3 regions of the Paenibacillus sp. FSL W8-0194 genome follow, and region 1 is predicted to be linked to each of the others. Evidence: predicted binding sites of a transcription regulator. Region 1 holds the regulator's gene; each other region holds the start of a gene.
The links. Region 1 encodes LexA, which represses DNA repair genes until DNA is damaged. Its sites were predicted from a motif close to CGAACATATGTTCG; they were not measured.

Region 2: a site for LexA is predicted at 3,218-3,231, ahead of addB (helicase-exonuclease AddAB subunit AddB). Genes of this name have one in related genera too.
Region 3: a site for LexA is predicted at 1,918-1,931, ahead of MKY58_RS17415 (YolD-like family protein). Genes of this name have one in related genera too.

What each region holds. Positions count from the first base shown of each region.
Region 1 covers NZ_CP150205.1:2,386,622-2,392,186, reverse strand. Annotated here, with positions in the region: gene MKY58_RS10685 (hypothetical protein) at 1-137, opposite strand, end outside; gene MKY58_RS10680 (DUF896 domain-containing protein) at 172-366, opposite strand; gene MKY58_RS10675 (LysM peptidoglycan-binding domain-containing protein) at 468-848, opposite strand; gene lexA (transcriptional repressor LexA) at 1,042-1,668, shown strand; gene MKY58_RS10665 (serine hydrolase domain-containing protein) at 1,735-2,766, opposite strand; gene MKY58_RS10660 (response regulator) at 2,977-4,170, opposite strand; gene MKY58_RS10655 (histidine kinase) at 4,148-5,565, opposite strand, start outside.
Region 2 covers NZ_CP150205.1:1,735,433-1,740,997, forward strand. Annotated here, with positions in the region: gene MKY58_RS07485 (NUDIX domain-containing protein) at 1-415, shown strand, start outside; gene MKY58_RS07490 (Na/Pi symporter) at 519-1,493, opposite strand; gene MKY58_RS07495 (class I SAM-dependent rRNA methyltransferase) at 1,624-2,994, shown strand; gene addB (helicase-exonuclease AddAB subunit AddB) at 3,318-5,565, shown strand, end outside.
Region 3 covers NZ_CP150205.1:3,845,753-3,851,317, reverse strand. Annotated here, with positions in the region: gene MKY58_RS17435 (hypothetical protein) at 303-575, opposite strand; gene MKY58_RS17430 (hypothetical protein) at 677-1,012, opposite strand; gene MKY58_RS17425 (hypothetical protein) at 1,085-1,489, opposite strand; gene MKY58_RS17420 (helix-turn-helix transcriptional regulator) at 1,632-1,856, shown strand; gene MKY58_RS17415 (YolD-like family protein) at 1,972-2,304, shown strand; gene MKY58_RS17410 (hypothetical protein) at 2,348-2,770, opposite strand; gene MKY58_RS17405 (hypothetical protein) at 3,114-3,536, opposite strand; gene rsmD (16S rRNA (guanine(966)-N(2))-methyltransferase RsmD) at 4,001-4,615, shown strand; gene coaD (pantetheine-phosphate adenylyltransferase) at 4,599-5,093, shown strand; gene MKY58_RS17390 (nucleoside recognition domain-containing protein) at 5,090-5,565, opposite strand, start outside.

The DNA of each region.
Region 1 (5,565 bases):
ACAAAGTTCCGCCCTTTGAAGACGTCGGCCGTGGCGGAGCCGTTCGAGGAATACAGCGAAGGTTTCCCCTGTTTTTTACGCTGCTTGTTTAGTTGAGCCGAGTTTTTCTGAACCATTCTTTCCCAAGATCGGGACATCGTGTTTCCCCCTTAACCATGATGTTCTGTATTTTTATTTGCGCTTTCCGTCATTGCGGTCTTCTACCCATTCGATCGAATCCAACTGGGCCCTGAAGTTCCGACGGACGTTTTGAAGATATCTCTCGCGCAATTTCGCACGTTCTTCGGTTTCTTCCTTGGTCAGGCCAGTCTCTTTGTCTTTGCGCGCAAGCTCATTAATGCGCTGAACTAAGCTGTCGATATCCATACATGACTCCTCCAATAATCAATTCATACCTAACTTTGCCATGAGAAAAAGAGCTTGTCAAGGCGTGAACCTTACCAAGCTCTTAGGCATAAAAACGAAGTCTAATATATAGGAAGAGAAAGGACATCTCCGGCTTGAATGCCGCTGGATTTCAGATGGTTCGTCTTCTTAATGATCTGAATGTATGCGCGGGTATCCATGTCCTTCGGTTTATGATCCCGGGCGATTTGCCATAACGTGTCCCCTTGGGACACAACGATTTGTTCCATTTGCACCTCGTCTTGAGGGGAACCGGCAAATACGCGTACCATGCCTGTACACCCTGCCGTCATAATTATGACGATCAGCAGAAGCTTCACCATCTGGCGCCGCGTGAACATGGCCTGGAAAGCGTGAAGCTGTTCTTTTAGTTTCCCGCCGTTGCGGTCTCCCCCGGAAATTTCATGATTATATATGCTTTGATATGTACTGTATTTTAACATGTTAACCGTTCCTCCAAACATTTGTTCTTGTATGAGAACAATATAACACGAACACATGTTTTGTTCAATAGTTTTTTCGAACAATTGTTCTCCATTAAGGAAAAATCATGTTCCCGTTTTAGAACTTGTGTTTGTACGAACGGCAGTTCTATGTTATACTTTTACCAAACGTTACTAATGGGGTTGATGGGGAATGTCGAAGATATCTAGCCGGCAGCAAGCGATATTGGAATTTATAAGAAACGAAGTCCGGGCCAAAGGTTATCCTCCTTCCGTCCGCGAGATCGGCGAAGCCGTCGGACTGGCTTCCAGCTCGACGGTGCACGGCCATCTGGACAGACTGGAGAAAAAGGGATTGATCCGCAGGGACCCAACGAAACCTCGCGCCATTGAGATTTTGGGCCAGGAAGAATCCGAAAGCAGCAACCTGTTCACGCAAACGATCGCGCGGGTTCCCGTGGTAGGTAAGGTTACGGCCGGCGTACCGATTACCGCTACGGAAAATATCGAGGATTATTTCCCTCTGCCCCAGCATTTTGTCGGGGACGAGAAAGTCTTTATGCTATCGGTCGTAGGGGACAGCATGATCGAGGCGGGCATTCACAACGGCGACTACGTCATCGTCCGCCAGCAGCAGACCGCTGATAACGGAGATATCGTCGTTGCCATGACGGACGAAGACGAAGCTACCGTAAAAACGTTCTATAAAGAAAAGGATCATATCCGTCTGCAGCCGGAGAATCCGTCTTACGAGCCGCTGCGCTTGAATCACGTGACCATTCTCGGCAAGGTCGTCGGTTTGTTCCGCGACATTCATTGATCCGTGTTGGCCTCGCCAATGGACAAGCCCTTGTTCTTCCAGGAGAACAAGGGCTTTCTATTTGGGTTAGCCGAATTTCTCCTGCTGCCACATCGTTGTGATATATCCGAGGAGGCTCTCGGCTTGATGCACGCCCGGATCCGCGTTCATCATGCATACCGCCCCTATGCCTTTCTCGGGATAAACGGTCATCATACATTGGAAACCGCTGCCCCACCCGAGCGAGGTAATCTCCAGCTTCCCGCCATGGCACTCCATGAATACGCCCAGCCCGGCCCACTTAAAACCGTTCTGCGGTGTAAACATTTCCTTTGCGGTCTTTGGGGAAATCCCCAATATCCCCTTCCCCTGCAGCGAAGCCATCAGCTCGGCGGCCAACATCGCGAGGTCCGTCGGTGTCGTCCAAAGCCCGGCAGCCGCAGCATACGGATAAATCGGATAGGGGCTGGCCAACCGGTCGCCATATCGGTTATGTCCGGCGGCAGATCCCGCGCGAATGTCGGATTCGTCCATGACGAAACGGCTGTTTTTCATCCCCAGCGGTTCAAATATCTTTCTCCGTATCAGCTTTTCGAACGGCTCCCCCGTCGCATCTTCAATCAGCAGCTGCATGACGCAAAATCCCGTATCCGAATAGATGAACCGGCTTCCCGGCTCGGCGACCAGTAAAGCAGGCTCCTGCCTATAAACCGTTAATCCTGTTAACAATTCCGCCATGGACGGAGCTTTGCGGTCCCTGGCCAACGTCGGAAAGCTTCCATCGGGATCGGAAAAGCCGGCTTGATGGCCAAGAAGCCTGCGCAGCGTGACGCGGCCGGAACGGAATTGCGGATGCTCCGGAATCTTCCACGATATCAGGCGCCGATTCGCTTCTTCATCCAATTGAAGGACGCATTCCTCTACCAGAACAAGCGCTAAAACGCTTGCCGCAAATTTGCTGATGGAACATGCGTTAAACATCGTATCCATCCGGACCGGTTCCGTCTCCCCCGCCGCAAGCTTTCCCCAGGTCTCCCGATGGCTGATCAAACCATCCTCAATGAATGCGATGCTTAACCCGGGAATTCCCTCCCTATCCATCCGTTCGCTGACGCTCATTGGATCCACTGTTTCCCTTCCCCCCCCTCCCCAACCAAAGTAACAATACATCAATTATAGAACATTTGTTCCCTTTTGGCAATAAGCAACCTAGCGAGCATCTCCTAACATCGCCCAAAACCGGACTTTCCTAGGCAAGAAACGCAAAGAACCGTGCCAGTCGAACTGGCACGGCCCAAGGCGGATATCGAGGCGCATCCTTTTTCCCTTCTACGGACAAGCTCGGTTCAGCCCGTCCTCCTCCCATCCCCGCTGCCGGTATTCCGTCGGCGTCATGTTCGTCCGCTTGCGGAAAACCTGCGTAAAGTGTTTGACGTCCTGGTAACCGACCTTTTCGGCGATGTCGATCAGCTTCAGCTGCGTATGCTTCAGCAGTTCCATCGCTTTTTCCATCCGCAGCGAAATGACGTACTCCTTGAACCCGCTTCCGGTTTTTTGCTTGAACACTTGGCTGAAGTATGCCGGGTTCAAAAAGACGACGGAGGCGACCTTTTCCAGCGTCACGTCGGTATTGTAGTTCGCACGGATATATTGGAGGGCTACTTCGACCGCCCGGTTTCCGCCCGGGGCGTAATATTCGAATTCGAGCGTTCCGGACTGCCGCCCCATCCCCCGGATCGCCGCCGGGATGCTGTTAAAGTCGCGGATTTCTTCGGACAGCCCGACTTGGAACGGCACCTTGACGTATTTTTTCAGATGCAGCCGCAGCTCGTCGCTCAAGCGCTTTGCCCCGTCCGGCGAATCCGGCGTCACGAGGCCCAGCAGGCTTTTGCCGTCGAGGCTGGTGACGAACCCTTTTCCGTGGCGTTCGATCAGCTCGGTCAGCACGTTTTCGACGATAAAATGCTCGAGATGTACAGCGTCGTCGCTTTCCATTTTGACCAGCACCAAATAAAAGCGGGGGTACCGCTCCACGAACGGGGCGATGTCCAAGTTCCCGATGTCGAGTCCCGTCGCCCAGCGCTGGAATACCGCTTCACGCAAAAACTTCAGGTTGCTCCGGAGCAGCCGCGTTTCCTGCTCCAGCTCGGCGTCCCGCTCCACTTCCTCGCCGAGCCGCCCGATCATCGAAATCAGCGCCTCCTTGCCGATCGGCTTAAGCATATAATCCTTGGCCCCGAGCCTGACCGCTTCTTTGGCGTAAGCAAATTCGGAATACGCGGAGATGATTACCCATTTCACGTGCGGATAATTGCTCCGGGACACCTGCATCAATTCGAGTCCGGTCATGCCCGGCATCAAAATATCCGTGAGCACCACGTCGATCTGGCCGCCCCGGAGAATTTGCGCCGCTTCGTCCGGATTTTCCGCCAATTGCACGCCGTGGCCGGGAAACGCTTTGCGGATCGTCCGCTTGATCCCCTCCCGGATCACGCTTTCATCATCCACCACCAATATGTTCATCTTCGTCCTCCCCTTCGGCCGGAATCGGTATGGCAACGGTCACCGTCGTTCCTTGCAGCGGCTCGCTTTCGATGCTCAAACCGTATGGTCCGCCGAACATCATCACCAGGCGGTCGTGTACGTTCCGCAGCCCGATGCCGCGTCTTCTTCCGGGCGAATCCGCATCCGGCGACCGCTGATGTTTGGCGTGCATCGTCTCTTTTACCCGCTCCAGCGTCTCGGCATCCATGCCCATTCCGTTGTCCTCGATTTTGATCAGCAGCTTGTTCCCTTCCTTTTCCGTGCGCACGTTCAGCACGCCCATGCCTTCCTTCGGCTCCAAACCGTATTTGACCGCGTTTTCGATGATCGGCTGAATCGTCATTTTCGGAAGCGGCGCGTCCAGCCAGGCTGCGTTCGCGTCAATGTTCGTTTGCAGCCTTCCGCCGAGCCGCGTTTCGATGATCGTCAAGTAATGGCCGATTTGCTCTAATTCGCGCCCCAGCGTGGTTCGCGCCGCTTCTTCCCAATTGCTGCTGTACCTGAACATTTGCGAAAGCGACAGAACCACCCTGCTCAGCCGTTCGTTTTCCTGCTCGTCCAGCATCCAATAGATCATGTCGAGCGTGTTGTAGAGGAAATGCGGATTCACCTGGGCCTGCAGCGCTTGCAGCTGCGCGTTTTTTTCGCTGACGGTCGAAATTTTGATCGTTTCGATCAGCTCGTCCATCCGGTGCACCATCCGGTTGAACGACGAGACCAGGCTGTTGATTTCGTCGAAGGAATCCACGTTGACCGAACCGCTGAAATTTCCCATCTCGACCTTTTTCATCTCCCGGATCAAAAGCTTGAGCGGAGACGCGATATTGCGGGAGACGATCGAAGCCAGCACCGTCGATAAAATGATCAGCGCCAGCACGACAACCACCAAAACTTTCGTCGTCCGATATACTTCCGCCTGGATGTCCTGTTTCGGCGTCAGGCCGTAAATCGTCCACCCGGCCATCGTCGTGTTGGCGGCGACGATCAGCTCCTTGGACGTGCCGTCAACGAAGATATTATCTTCCGGCGACGGCTGCGGCAGCCGGTCCAGCTCCGGGCGTTTGGCTCCTTTTCGTTCGGAGGAGGCGATGATTTTTTTCGCTTCGTCCAAAATGTAGACCTGCGTTCCGGGGCTGATGCTCACGTTAGACAGCGCTTCCATCATCGGAGACGGGTTCGTTTCGATCATCAACATTCCGATCTCTTTATGGTTATCCAAATCGTACAGCTTGCGCCCGAACACGAACGCCTGCTTTTCCGCCTGCAGCGTGTTGATCGGCGAACCGGGGTATAACCCGAGCCAGACCATGTTGCCCGAGGATGCTTCGAGCTTTTTATACCATTCGGTTTGGGCGTAGTTGTTGTCGATGACCC
Region 2 (5,565 bases), 650 kb from region 1:
TTCGGCGGGCGGCGTCGTATACCGCTGCGAAGGAGACCGGCTGATGGTGCAGCTCATCACGGATCGTTACGGCAAAATTTCGCTCCCGAAAGGGAAAATGGAGCCCGGCGAGACCGTAGAGCAGACCGCGCTGCGGGAAATCGAAGAAGAAACGGGAATCAGGGGAGAAATCGTTGCTCCCGTGGATATCATTAAATATAAGTACATTCACCCTGTCCATGGCGAAGTGGACAAGGAAGTCCATTATTATCTCGTCGAAGCCAAAAGCGGCACCTTGCGCCCGCAGGTGGAGGAAATCAGCGGCGTCTCCTGGTACGACCCGAAGGAAGCGTGGAGCAGGCAGGAACAAGGCGGTTACGACAACAACGACGTCATCGTCCGCAAGGCGCTCGCCCGTCTTGGCATTCAGGTCTAAAGGGCATCAAGGGCAATACGTTTCGCTGTCGACGACATGCATCCCCAGATGTGCGCAATCGTGTCGAAACGTCGAGGCCGCCTTTTTGGAGGATCATCGGGGACTATCCGTGAAAACGGATTTTTTTCCACGCCGGCAAATAACATAACGGGAGCGCGGCGAGCGAACAAAGGATGTTGAACAGCGTTTGGGCATGGGCAATCTGGGCGCCGCTCTCGGCGGACAGCCAGGACACCGCAAGCTGCAGCTGCGGGATGAAGGGCATAAACAGCAGCGCGCCGCCCACGTTGAGCACGACATGCGTCCAGGCGACGAATTGGCCGGATTTCGTGCTTCCGACCGCGGCAATGACGGCCGTTACGCAAGTGCCTACGTTCGCGCCGAGCACGATGCCGATCCCGACGGCCACCGGGAGCGTTCCGGACGCCGCCAGCACGATCGCCAGGCCGATGACGGCAGCGCTGCTGTGCATAAGCGCGGTTAAAGCCGCGCCCGCAGCGAGGCTCCACCACAGGTTATGCGTGGATTGGGCGATAAACCATCCGAACAGTCCGGATGTTTCGAGGGAAGGCCCGATCATCTGCATGACGCGGATGCCGAGCATGACCATGGCAAAACCGGCGGCGGCCAGCGCCATCAGCTGTATCGGCTTAAAGCGCCCCGCTTTGCCGCTTTTCCCAAAAAGCCCGTACTCGTCGAACAGGACCGCAGCCGCCCACACGACGATGGAGACGCCAAGCAGCGGCAGCGCGATTTGGCCGATCTGCAGGCCGATCAGCTCGGTCGTGATGCATGTGCCGATATTGCTGCCGAGAATGATGCCCAGCGTCCGGTCGAATGATAGCAAGCCGGCATTGACGAGTCCCATCGTGAGCACGGTCACGGCCGTGCTGCTTTGGAGCACCGCCGTAATGCCGGTGCTGAACAGCATGCCTTTGAGCGGGGAGGCGGTCGCTTTTTGCAGAAAGGACGAAAGCAGCGGTCCGGCCCAGCTGCCCAGCGCGGCTTCCATCACTTTCATCCCGGCCAGGAAAATGATCAGCCCGTACACGACGGGGAAAATTATCGTATGAAACATGGGTAAGGTTCTCCTTTGCGAATTCTTGTCCATGTATAACGTATATGTCGCTGCTTGGACAACCATGACACGGGAGGCCGGGGAGCAAACCATTAGGATCAAGAAATAGACATGAGTAGGAGTGGACATGTTGGCAACTGTCGTTCTTCATAAAAACCGCAAAAAAAGGCTGGAGCAGGGTCATCCCTGGATTTTCAAAAACGAAATCGAGTCGGTTCAAGGCGATCCGCAGCCGGGGGACCTGGTCCAAGTCGTGAACCATCAAGGCCGTTATTTGGCGACCGGTTATTACAACCCGGCATCGCAGATTACCGTGCGCGCCGTTTCCTACCGCGAGATCGAAGCGATGGACGAGGACTTTTTCGCCGAGCGGTTCCTTGGCTGCCTGAAGCACCGGGAGCGCTTCCTGGACGAAGGAAATGCTTATCGCCTGGTGTATGGGGAGGCCGATTTCCTCCCGGGCCTCATCGTGGACCGGTTCGATGACGTGCTGGTCATTCAGCTCTTGACGCTGGGCATGGATATCCGGCGCAAGGAAATCGTCGGCGCCTTGGCTAAGGTGATGAACCCGCGCGGCATCTATGAACGGAGCGATGTACCGATCCGGGAGCTCGAAGGGCTGGAGCAGACGAAGGGGCCCCTTTACGGCGAATGCCCGAGATACGTTACGGTCCGGGAAAACGGGCTGCTGATCCGCGTCGATATCGAAGAAGGGCAAAAAACCGGCTACTTTTTCGACCAGCGGGAAAACCGCGCGTCCATCGAGCCGCTGATGACCGGCTGGGGCGAACGCAGCGGGATCGAGGTTCGGGAAGTCGAAGAAAACGGGCAACGGGTCCGGCGTCCGGTCAACAAAAGCGGCAAGGTCGTCACGTTCCCTTTCTGGGACGGCGCGACGGTGCTGGAATGTTTTTCGCATACCGGCAGCTTTACGCTTCATGCCTGCAAATACGGGGCCAAAAAAGTGACCTGCCTGGACATCTCCCAGCATGCGATCGACAGCGCGCGGGAAAACGTGGAGCTGAACGGCTTCGGCGACCGCGTGGAGTTCGTCGTGGATGACGCGTTCCAGTATCTTCGGTCGCAGGTCAAAGGGCTGGAGGAAAGACAGATCCGTTCCGCCGGCGCAGGGAAGATCGATACCTCGCAAAAAATGACCGCGGGGGGCGGCAGAACATGGGACGTCGTCATTTTGGACCCGCCAGCCTTCGCGAAAACGAAAAGCGCCGTAAAAGGCGCCTGCAGAGGATACAAGGACATCAACCTGCACGGCATGAAGCTGGTGAACGAAGGCGGGTACCTGGTCACGGCAAGCTGCTCGTACCATATGCGCCCCGATTTGTTCCTGGAAACGATCCGGGAGGCTGCGGCGGATGCAGGGAAGATTCTGCGTTTGATCGAATGGCGTGCCGCCGGGAAAGACCATCCGCAAATTTTGGGCGTCGATGAAGGGCACTACCTGAAGTTTGCGATTTTCGAAGTGAGAAGCAAAACCTTTTAATCGGGAAGATACCGGACTGCCGCTTTGAATCCGAGAGGATTCGGCGGCGGTTCTTTCTTTTTTTTTGCAAGAAAATAGGAGCTTCGAAAAAATGCGGCCTGCAGCGCCTTTTTGCAAATACTGGACGTTCAACCCTGGCGGAAATTTAGTGGTAAAATAGGAGAAGCGCTCTGCACGGCAGAGCTAACGGCTGCAGGGCTACCCGACGTAGATGTGATTATTGCAAACATACGTTCTATTTTATGCTGTGTATGATATACTGGAAGGTAGATTTGGAGCAAAATCCATAGTTTTTTATTTTACATAGATGAAGGGGGAGGAACATGCCGGTTCATTTTCTTATCGGACGATCGGGCAGCGGCAAAACGACGGCCATATTGGATCAAATTTCCGCCAAACTGGAGGCCGAGCCGCAAGGGAATGCGATCATTTTGCTCGTTCCGGAGCAGGGTTCGTTCCAGGCCGAACACGGGCTGGTTACGTCGGGGCGGATCAAGGGGAGCGTCAGGGCCCAAGTGCTCAGCTTCCGCCGCCTCGCGTACCGCGTCATGCAGGAGACCGGGGGAACGGCGCGCGTCGGCATCAGCGACGAAGGCAAAAAAATGCTGCTGTACAAAATCATACAGCGCCGCAAGGACGAGCTGAAACTGTTTGGGGCCTCAGGCGAGCAGCTCGGGTTCGTCGGCAAGCTCGGCGACGTGTATACCGAGATGAAGCGGTATTGCGTCGATGCGTCCGCCGTCGGGCAGCTGCTGGAGCAACTGCCGCCGCAAGGCGTCACGCCGATCCTTCGCAGCAAGCTTGAAGATTTGTGGACGGTATACAAAGATTTCGAGCAGGAAATGTCACCGCTGTATATCGACGAGGAAGACAATTTGATCCGTTTGACCGAAGCGGTGAAGGACTCCGCCTATTTGCGCGGAGCGGAAATATGGATCGACGGGTTCCACGGCTTTACTCCGCAGGAGCTTTTGGCGGTCGGCCAGTTGATGCTTCATGCCCGGTCCGTCACCGTTTCCTTGACGCTGGACAAACCTTACGACGGCGAGCGGATGCCGCATGAGCTCGATTTGTTCCATCCGACCGCCACGACCTATGTCAAGCTGAGGGGTATGGCGGAAGAATTGGGCCTGGACATCGACGATACGGTGCTCGCTCCGCCTGTGCCGCCGCGTTTCGCGGAAAGTCCGATGCTTGCCCATTTGGAGCGGGGGTACGATCGCCGCCTTCGCTACGAGGCGAACGCCGGCCTTCGCTGCGAAGCGATTTCGATCCATCCTGCCTCCAGCCGGCGGGCGGAGGTCGAAGGAGCGCTGCGGGAGATGCTTCGGCTGTCGCGCGAGGAAGGCGTACGCTTCCGCGAAATGGCCGTGTTCGTGCGCAATCTCGCGGATTACGAGCATCTCGTCATGCCGCTTTTTCACGATTACGGCGTTCCGGTTTTCCTTGACCAGAAAAGGAGCGAGCTTCACCATCCCCTTGCCGAGTTCATTCGCGCCGCGCTGGATGTGGTCCGGCGGTTCTGGAGGCACGAGGATGTGTTCCGCTGCGTCAAAAGCGACCTGCTTCTCCCGCTTGACGGGTCTCTGACGCGCGAAGACATGGACCGCTTCGAAAACTATGCGCTCGCTTGCGGGTTTCAGGGCTACCGCTGGACGGACGGACGGCCGCTCAAGGCGGTCCCGAGCCTGTCGCTGGAGGAAGGGGGATCTGCGGGGCAGAAGACGGCCGAAGAGACGCTTGAGCTGATGGAACGCTGCCGGGCGGCGGTAACCGGGCCGCTGGCTGCTTTCGAGAAACGGATGAAACGCGCCAAAACGGCACGGGAGATGTGCACGGCCGTTTACGGGCTGCTTGAAGACGCGGGCGTTCCCCAGAAATTGGACGCGTGGAACCGCGAAGCGCTGCTCGGCGGCCGTCCGGAAGCGGCCAGGGAGCATCGGCAGCTTTGGGGCGAGGTGCTGGATTTGCTGGATCAGATCGTCGAGATGATGGGGCCGGAAAAAATGGCGTTCGACCTGTTCGCGGGCATGCTGGAGACCGGGCTCAGCGAGCTGAAGCTTGGACTCGTGCCCCCTTCGCTTGATCAGGTGCTCGTGGGAACGATGGACCGGACCCGCACGAGCGGCGTCAAATACGCTTTTTTGCTCGGGGTGAACGACGGGGTCATTCCGGCGGTGTTCCAGGAGGACGGCGTCCTTACCGAACAGGAACGGTCCGTGCTTGCGGATGCGGGCATGGAACTGGCCCCCGGCATTTCGCGCCGGCTGCTGGACGAACGCTTCCTGATCTATAACGCCTTGACTTCCGCCAGCCGGCATGTCTGGATCAGTTATCCGGCGGCGGACGACGAAGGGAAGGAGCTGCTTCCTTCGGAAGTCGTCCGCCATTTGGCGAAAATGTTTCCGGGGCTTCAGGCACGGCCGCTTTTGGCCCAGCCGGGAGCGGAACAGCCCGCTTCGGAGCACGAAGCCTTCATCGAACATCCCCGTCAGACGCTGAAGCATCTGATCGTGCAGCTGCGACGATGGAAACAGGGCATGAACATGCCGGAGATATGGTGGAACGCCT
Region 3 (5,565 bases), 1.5 Mb from region 1:
TGGGTTAAAATTGATTACAAAAAAACGCCCGTGGGTCTAACTCCGCAGGCGTTTTTTTTCATAATTTTCGGAAAAATACTCCTGGCAATCTGCGCAATAACTCGGCTTTGTTCCCCTTTTAATGTCTGGCTCCTTCCAGGGCTTTCCGCATTTCGGACAAATTGGCTTTTCGGCGTTGAGCACCCGACGTCTACGATAATCGTATGTCTTATGCGTTGGTCTGCAATATCGTTGATGCTGGGTATCAGTCTTAAATTCAATCCCACAATATGCGCATTCCTTCGTATACCGTCCGTTCATACTTAGTTATCTTCCTCTAATTCAACTTTATGTTCTTCTGCAAGAGCAGACAGGACGCGTGGAAGTGCGTCAAATCTCTTTTTTCCATCAGCCTTTAACCATCCAAGGGTTCGCACCAAAAGGTCAAAGTCCTTGTCACGGATTGCTTTTTCGAAATTTCTCACATGAGTTTCATATTCTGTTTGCCATTCAGCCGACCAATCTACGGCGATCTTTTGCTTGAGTTCGGGTTTACTTGCCTTACGCAATCTTTGGCTTATCGATAATCTCCCCATCGGTAGTACCTCCGTAGTTAATATAATCCTACTCTATCAGTTTTTTGAATTTAAATCTACGCATCGAAGGAAATGGAGACCCCTCCGATGCGCTTGTGTAATTAATGCTCTAACTCTTTTACCAGTTGTCTCTCGGCCAACTCTCTGAGCGGCTTAAATCGTTTATCATCGAGCAAATGATCGTTGCCAGTGCTCAAAATAGCCTGTAATGCTCGTTCATCCGACACGACCTCCGCCCAATCACTTTGCCCCTCCCATTGAGTTCCATGGATCAGGACGTAGCGGCCATCGCGGAGTTTCGTGATACCAAGGTGCGTCCCCAGACCGCCATCCGTCCAATCGCTTCCATTCCAAAAATCAAGACGGGAGTTGTATTCCACCCTGGCAATTACGGGACCTTGTGCAAGTTCATTTTCATACACATTTACTTTAGACATTCTCATCATCCTCCGATTTTTGTTATAATGGAGGGCGGGAAGGCCGTGAGAAGTTTTTCCCGCCCGAGCCGCTTATACCGAGCGGCTTTCTTCTTGTACTGCTACTAGGACTCTGTCCAAATCCACTTCTACGTACTCACCATCCACGACTTGAAACAACTGCTTGCGCTTGCCGTTGAAAAATTCGTAAAACCCGTCATTGAGGCGAAAAACCTTCTCGCCGTACTCGTTATCCCAATCCTTGTTGAGGAATTTTCTGGCCAGTTTGTAAACCGGATGAGTACCCGTAATCTCAGCGACCCATGTCTTTGTCTTCTTGGTGTCTGCCTTTAATTCAAGTTCAAACTTCTTCTTTACTGCTTTCACCTCCTTCCACGCCATGGTGAGAGCCTGGGAGAAGTATTCCTTTGCTTTGCCTCCAAATTTAGCAACTGCCGCCTTTGCGATTTCCCAAGCTCTTACCATGACCTTCTTCATTTTCGATTACCTCCATTTGTTATTATGTTTCACTTCCTGTACTTAATATACTATATTGAAAACATTATGTCAAACAAAATATTTGCTTTTATGTACTTTTTATCTTATATTATGTACATGGAATACAGAAAGGTGTGATTGTATGGCATTTACTTATAAGCCGTTGTTTAAGCTGCTGATCGATAGAGATATGAAAAAGACAGATTTACGTGGGGCGGTCGGAATAGGGCCGTCAACGCTGGCGAAGTTTGAAAAAGGAGAGTACGTGTCTTTAGAAGTACTGGATCGGCTGTGTAATTATTTTGGAGTCCAGCCAAATGATTTGCTCGAACATATCCCAGACGCCCAAAATACCACCGAGGCATAAGTAGCCAAAGTGGTATTTTTTTTGTACTCAGAAATGCAGTTAGGATTTTTTTATTGAATATCGAACGCATGTTTGTATATAATAAGAACAAATGTTCCTGAATGGAGGTCGCTATATGGCATCAAAACTGGAAGGAAACGGGCTATTTGAGTCGTCTCGGATGATTTTGCCGGAACACCGGGAAGCGTACAACCAATATATGATCCACAAGGATCCGCGCCCTAAGCCGGTGATCGACGAGCAGGAATGGCAGCAGATCGGCCAGGCGCTACAGGATTCTTTTAACCGACATGTTCCGGTGACTCTGGAACTTTATGACCCATATGAGGATAAACAGGCGACCGGATTTGTCACCGTGATCAACATGTTTCGAAAGGAAATAAAATTGCGTTACGACGACGATTGGGATTGGATAAAATTTGATGATATCATTCAGGCGAATATTTAGAAAAAAGCCCACTAACCTAATTGGTCGGTGGGCTTTTTACGTATCAAAGTAAAGCGGCAAGTTTTTGATATTCCTTCTGATCGCAGCGGCAGTAAATAGTACCTTCAAATGGACCGTCGGTAAAAGATATTACAGCAAGGGAATTATCCTTCCTTCTCCCGCCGATCGCTGCGCCAGCAAGCAAACCTATACCGCCCGTAAGAACCCCGCCTACAATTGCACCAGCAGCTGCTTTGCCAGCACTATGCTTTCCTTTTTCATCCCACTCCATTTTAGTGACAGTGATCTTGTTTCCTGAGACCAAGAGAGTATATGGTTCGTCCCCTTTGGTAAATGTGACTCGCCCGGCCTTTACTTTTGGATGTCCGCCTATATATTCGAGCATGACCGCCTTGCCAGCACCAATGGCTTTTCCATCCGCAGTTGCTTGTTTAAGATCAGCTTTCATTTTGTCGAAAATCCCCATGGTTTGACCTCCCTATATAAAATCAATTACAGTTTATCAAGGATAGGAAAATTTAACCACAATAAAATTCGCCCCAATTAATTTCTAACAAATTACGTTTAATTGATTTCATATGGACTAACATATAATAAGGAAGTTACTCGTAAGAATTATAAACGATAACCACAATGTGCAGAAGAATTCGCGCACCTGGAAATGATCGCCACCATGGTGTACAAATTGACGAAGGAAATAAAATTGCGTTACGACGACGATTGGGATTGGATAAAATTTGATGATATCATTCAGGCGAATATTTAGAAAAAAGCCCACTAACCTAATTGGTCGGTGGGCTTTTTACGTATCAAAGTAAAGCGGCAAGTTTTTGATATTCCTTCTGACCGCAGCGGCAGTAAATAGTACCTTCAAATGGACCGTCGGTAAAAGATATTACAGCAAGGGAATTATCCTTCCTTCTCCCGCCGATCGCTGCGCCAGCAAGCAAACCTATACCGCCCGTAAGGACCCCGCCTACAATTGCACCAGCAGCTGCTTTGCCAGCACTACGCTTTCCTTTTTCATCCCACTCCATTTTAGTGACAGTGATCTTGTTTCCTGAGACCAAGAGAGTATATGGTTCGTCCCCTTTGGTAAATGTGACTCGCCCGGCCTTTACTTTTGGATGTCCGCCTATATATTCGAGCATGACCGCCTTGCCAGCACCAATGGCTTTTCCATCCGCAGTTGCTTGTTTAAGATCGGCTTTCATTTTGTCGAAAATCCCCATAATTTGACCTCCCTATGTAAAATCAATAACAGTTTATCAAGGATAGGAAAATTTAACCACAATAAAAGTGTGATATTAAGGAATAGTAAAGTGCTTTTTGGATTATTTGGTGGACAACAGGTGGACAATTCAGTGGGTTGTCCCAAAACGATTTTCCTGAAACGCTTGATATATAAGGGTTTTTAGCAAATAAAATCGGGCGCCCCTTTCGGGACGCCCTTTCATGGGAGAGGAGAAACCGGACGAAGAGCTTATGGGGAAACGTAAGCTTTCCGCGGTTGTCTACGACATTCATTGATGTCGATAGTTAAAGCATTCCCCGTAATCCCCGGTTTATACATCCCTTGCCAAAAAAAATTGTCCGAGGTCTTCGTTTTTCAAATTTGGGGTGATTATGGTACGATATCGTCAGAAATGAGCAGCATTAGACAAATATTCTGATTGACGAAAATGGGTGAAGCAACATGAGAGTAGTATCAGGAAGCGCCAAAGGAAGACCGCTGAAGGCGGTTCCGGGCATGGGGACGCGTCCGACGACGGATAAGGTGAAGGAAGCGATTTTCAGCATGATCGGTCCTTTTTTTGACGGGGGAGTCGCCCTCGATTTGTTTGCGGGAACGGGGGGACTGGCCATCGAAGCGCTGAGCAGGGGCATGGAAAAGGCGATTTTTATCGACATGGACCAAAAAAGCATCGAAACGGTCCGCGCCAACCTGAAGGCAACGAAGCTCGAGGGGCAGGCCGAGGTCTACCGCAATGAGGCGGAACGCGCGCTTAAAGCGCTTGAAAAGAGGGGAGTCGTGCTGGACGTCGTGTTTTTGGACCCGCCGTACCGGATGAAAAACGGGGACAAGCTCATGGAAACGATGCATGAAAAAAACATGCTGGCAAGCGGGGCGACGATCGTTCTCGAGCATGAATCGGGTTACGAATACCCGGCAGAGTTCGGTCCGTTCGCCTGCGTCCGGCATGCGACATACGGGGAAACGGCAGTTTCCATTTACAAATACGACGGAAATAAAGCGGCCTCGCCCGAGAGCGAAGCCGCTAAGGAGGCCGAGCATGGGTTCGACGAATAAACGTATCGCAGTATATCCCGGAAGCTTCGATCCGGTGACGATGGGGCATCTGGACATTATTCAGCGCGCGGCAAGGCAATTTGACGAGCTGGTCGTGGCCGTGCTGATCAACCGGAGCAAGCAGCCGCTGTTTTCGATTGAAGAACGGATGGATTTGATCCGGCGGGTTACTACGCATCTACCCAATGTGCAGGTAGACAGCTTCCAGGACTTGACGGCCAATTACGTGCGCCTGCGGAATGCGCAGGCCATCGTGCGCGGGGTGCGCTCCGTGACGGATTTCGAATACGAGCTCCAAATGGCGTCCGCCAACCATAAGCTGAATCCGGATGCCGAAACGGTCTTCATGATGACGAATCCGAAATATTCCTATTTAAGCTCGAGCATCGTCAAAGAAATCGCCGCCTATCACGGGGACGTGAAGGATCTGGTTCCGCCCGAGGTGGAGGAAGCGCTAAAGCGGAAGCAGCGCGGTTAACCCGTATGTTTGCGGGAAGGATGAAGCAGCTTGAACAACAGCGAGCAGGCGATCATTGCCGCCAGCAGCGCCCCTTGCCACTGCAGCAGCTGCGGCACGGCTTTCCATAGGGAAAAATAGGCGCTCCAATCGGACGAGATCGCTTCGCTGCCAAGGAATGCGTGATCCGCGTTTTTCGGGAAATAGCGGACGAGCGGCCAAACGAGCCAAGCAGCCGCAAAAGCAAGCGCGCCGTGCAGCAAGCGGACAAGCGCAAAGGGAAACCAGCGCATGCCGGCTTTTCTCAGCACCGACATCGACTGCAGCAGGGCGCTGATGCCGCTGAAGCCAAGCAGGGCGGATATGACGGACCACTGCAGCCGTTCGGCGGCGAAAGCGGCCGTGCTCGCATCGTTCGTGCCGAGATGAACCTCGAACGCTCCGGACAGCCAATAAGATGGAAGGCCGGGAGGGAGAAACCGGCCGGCGATTT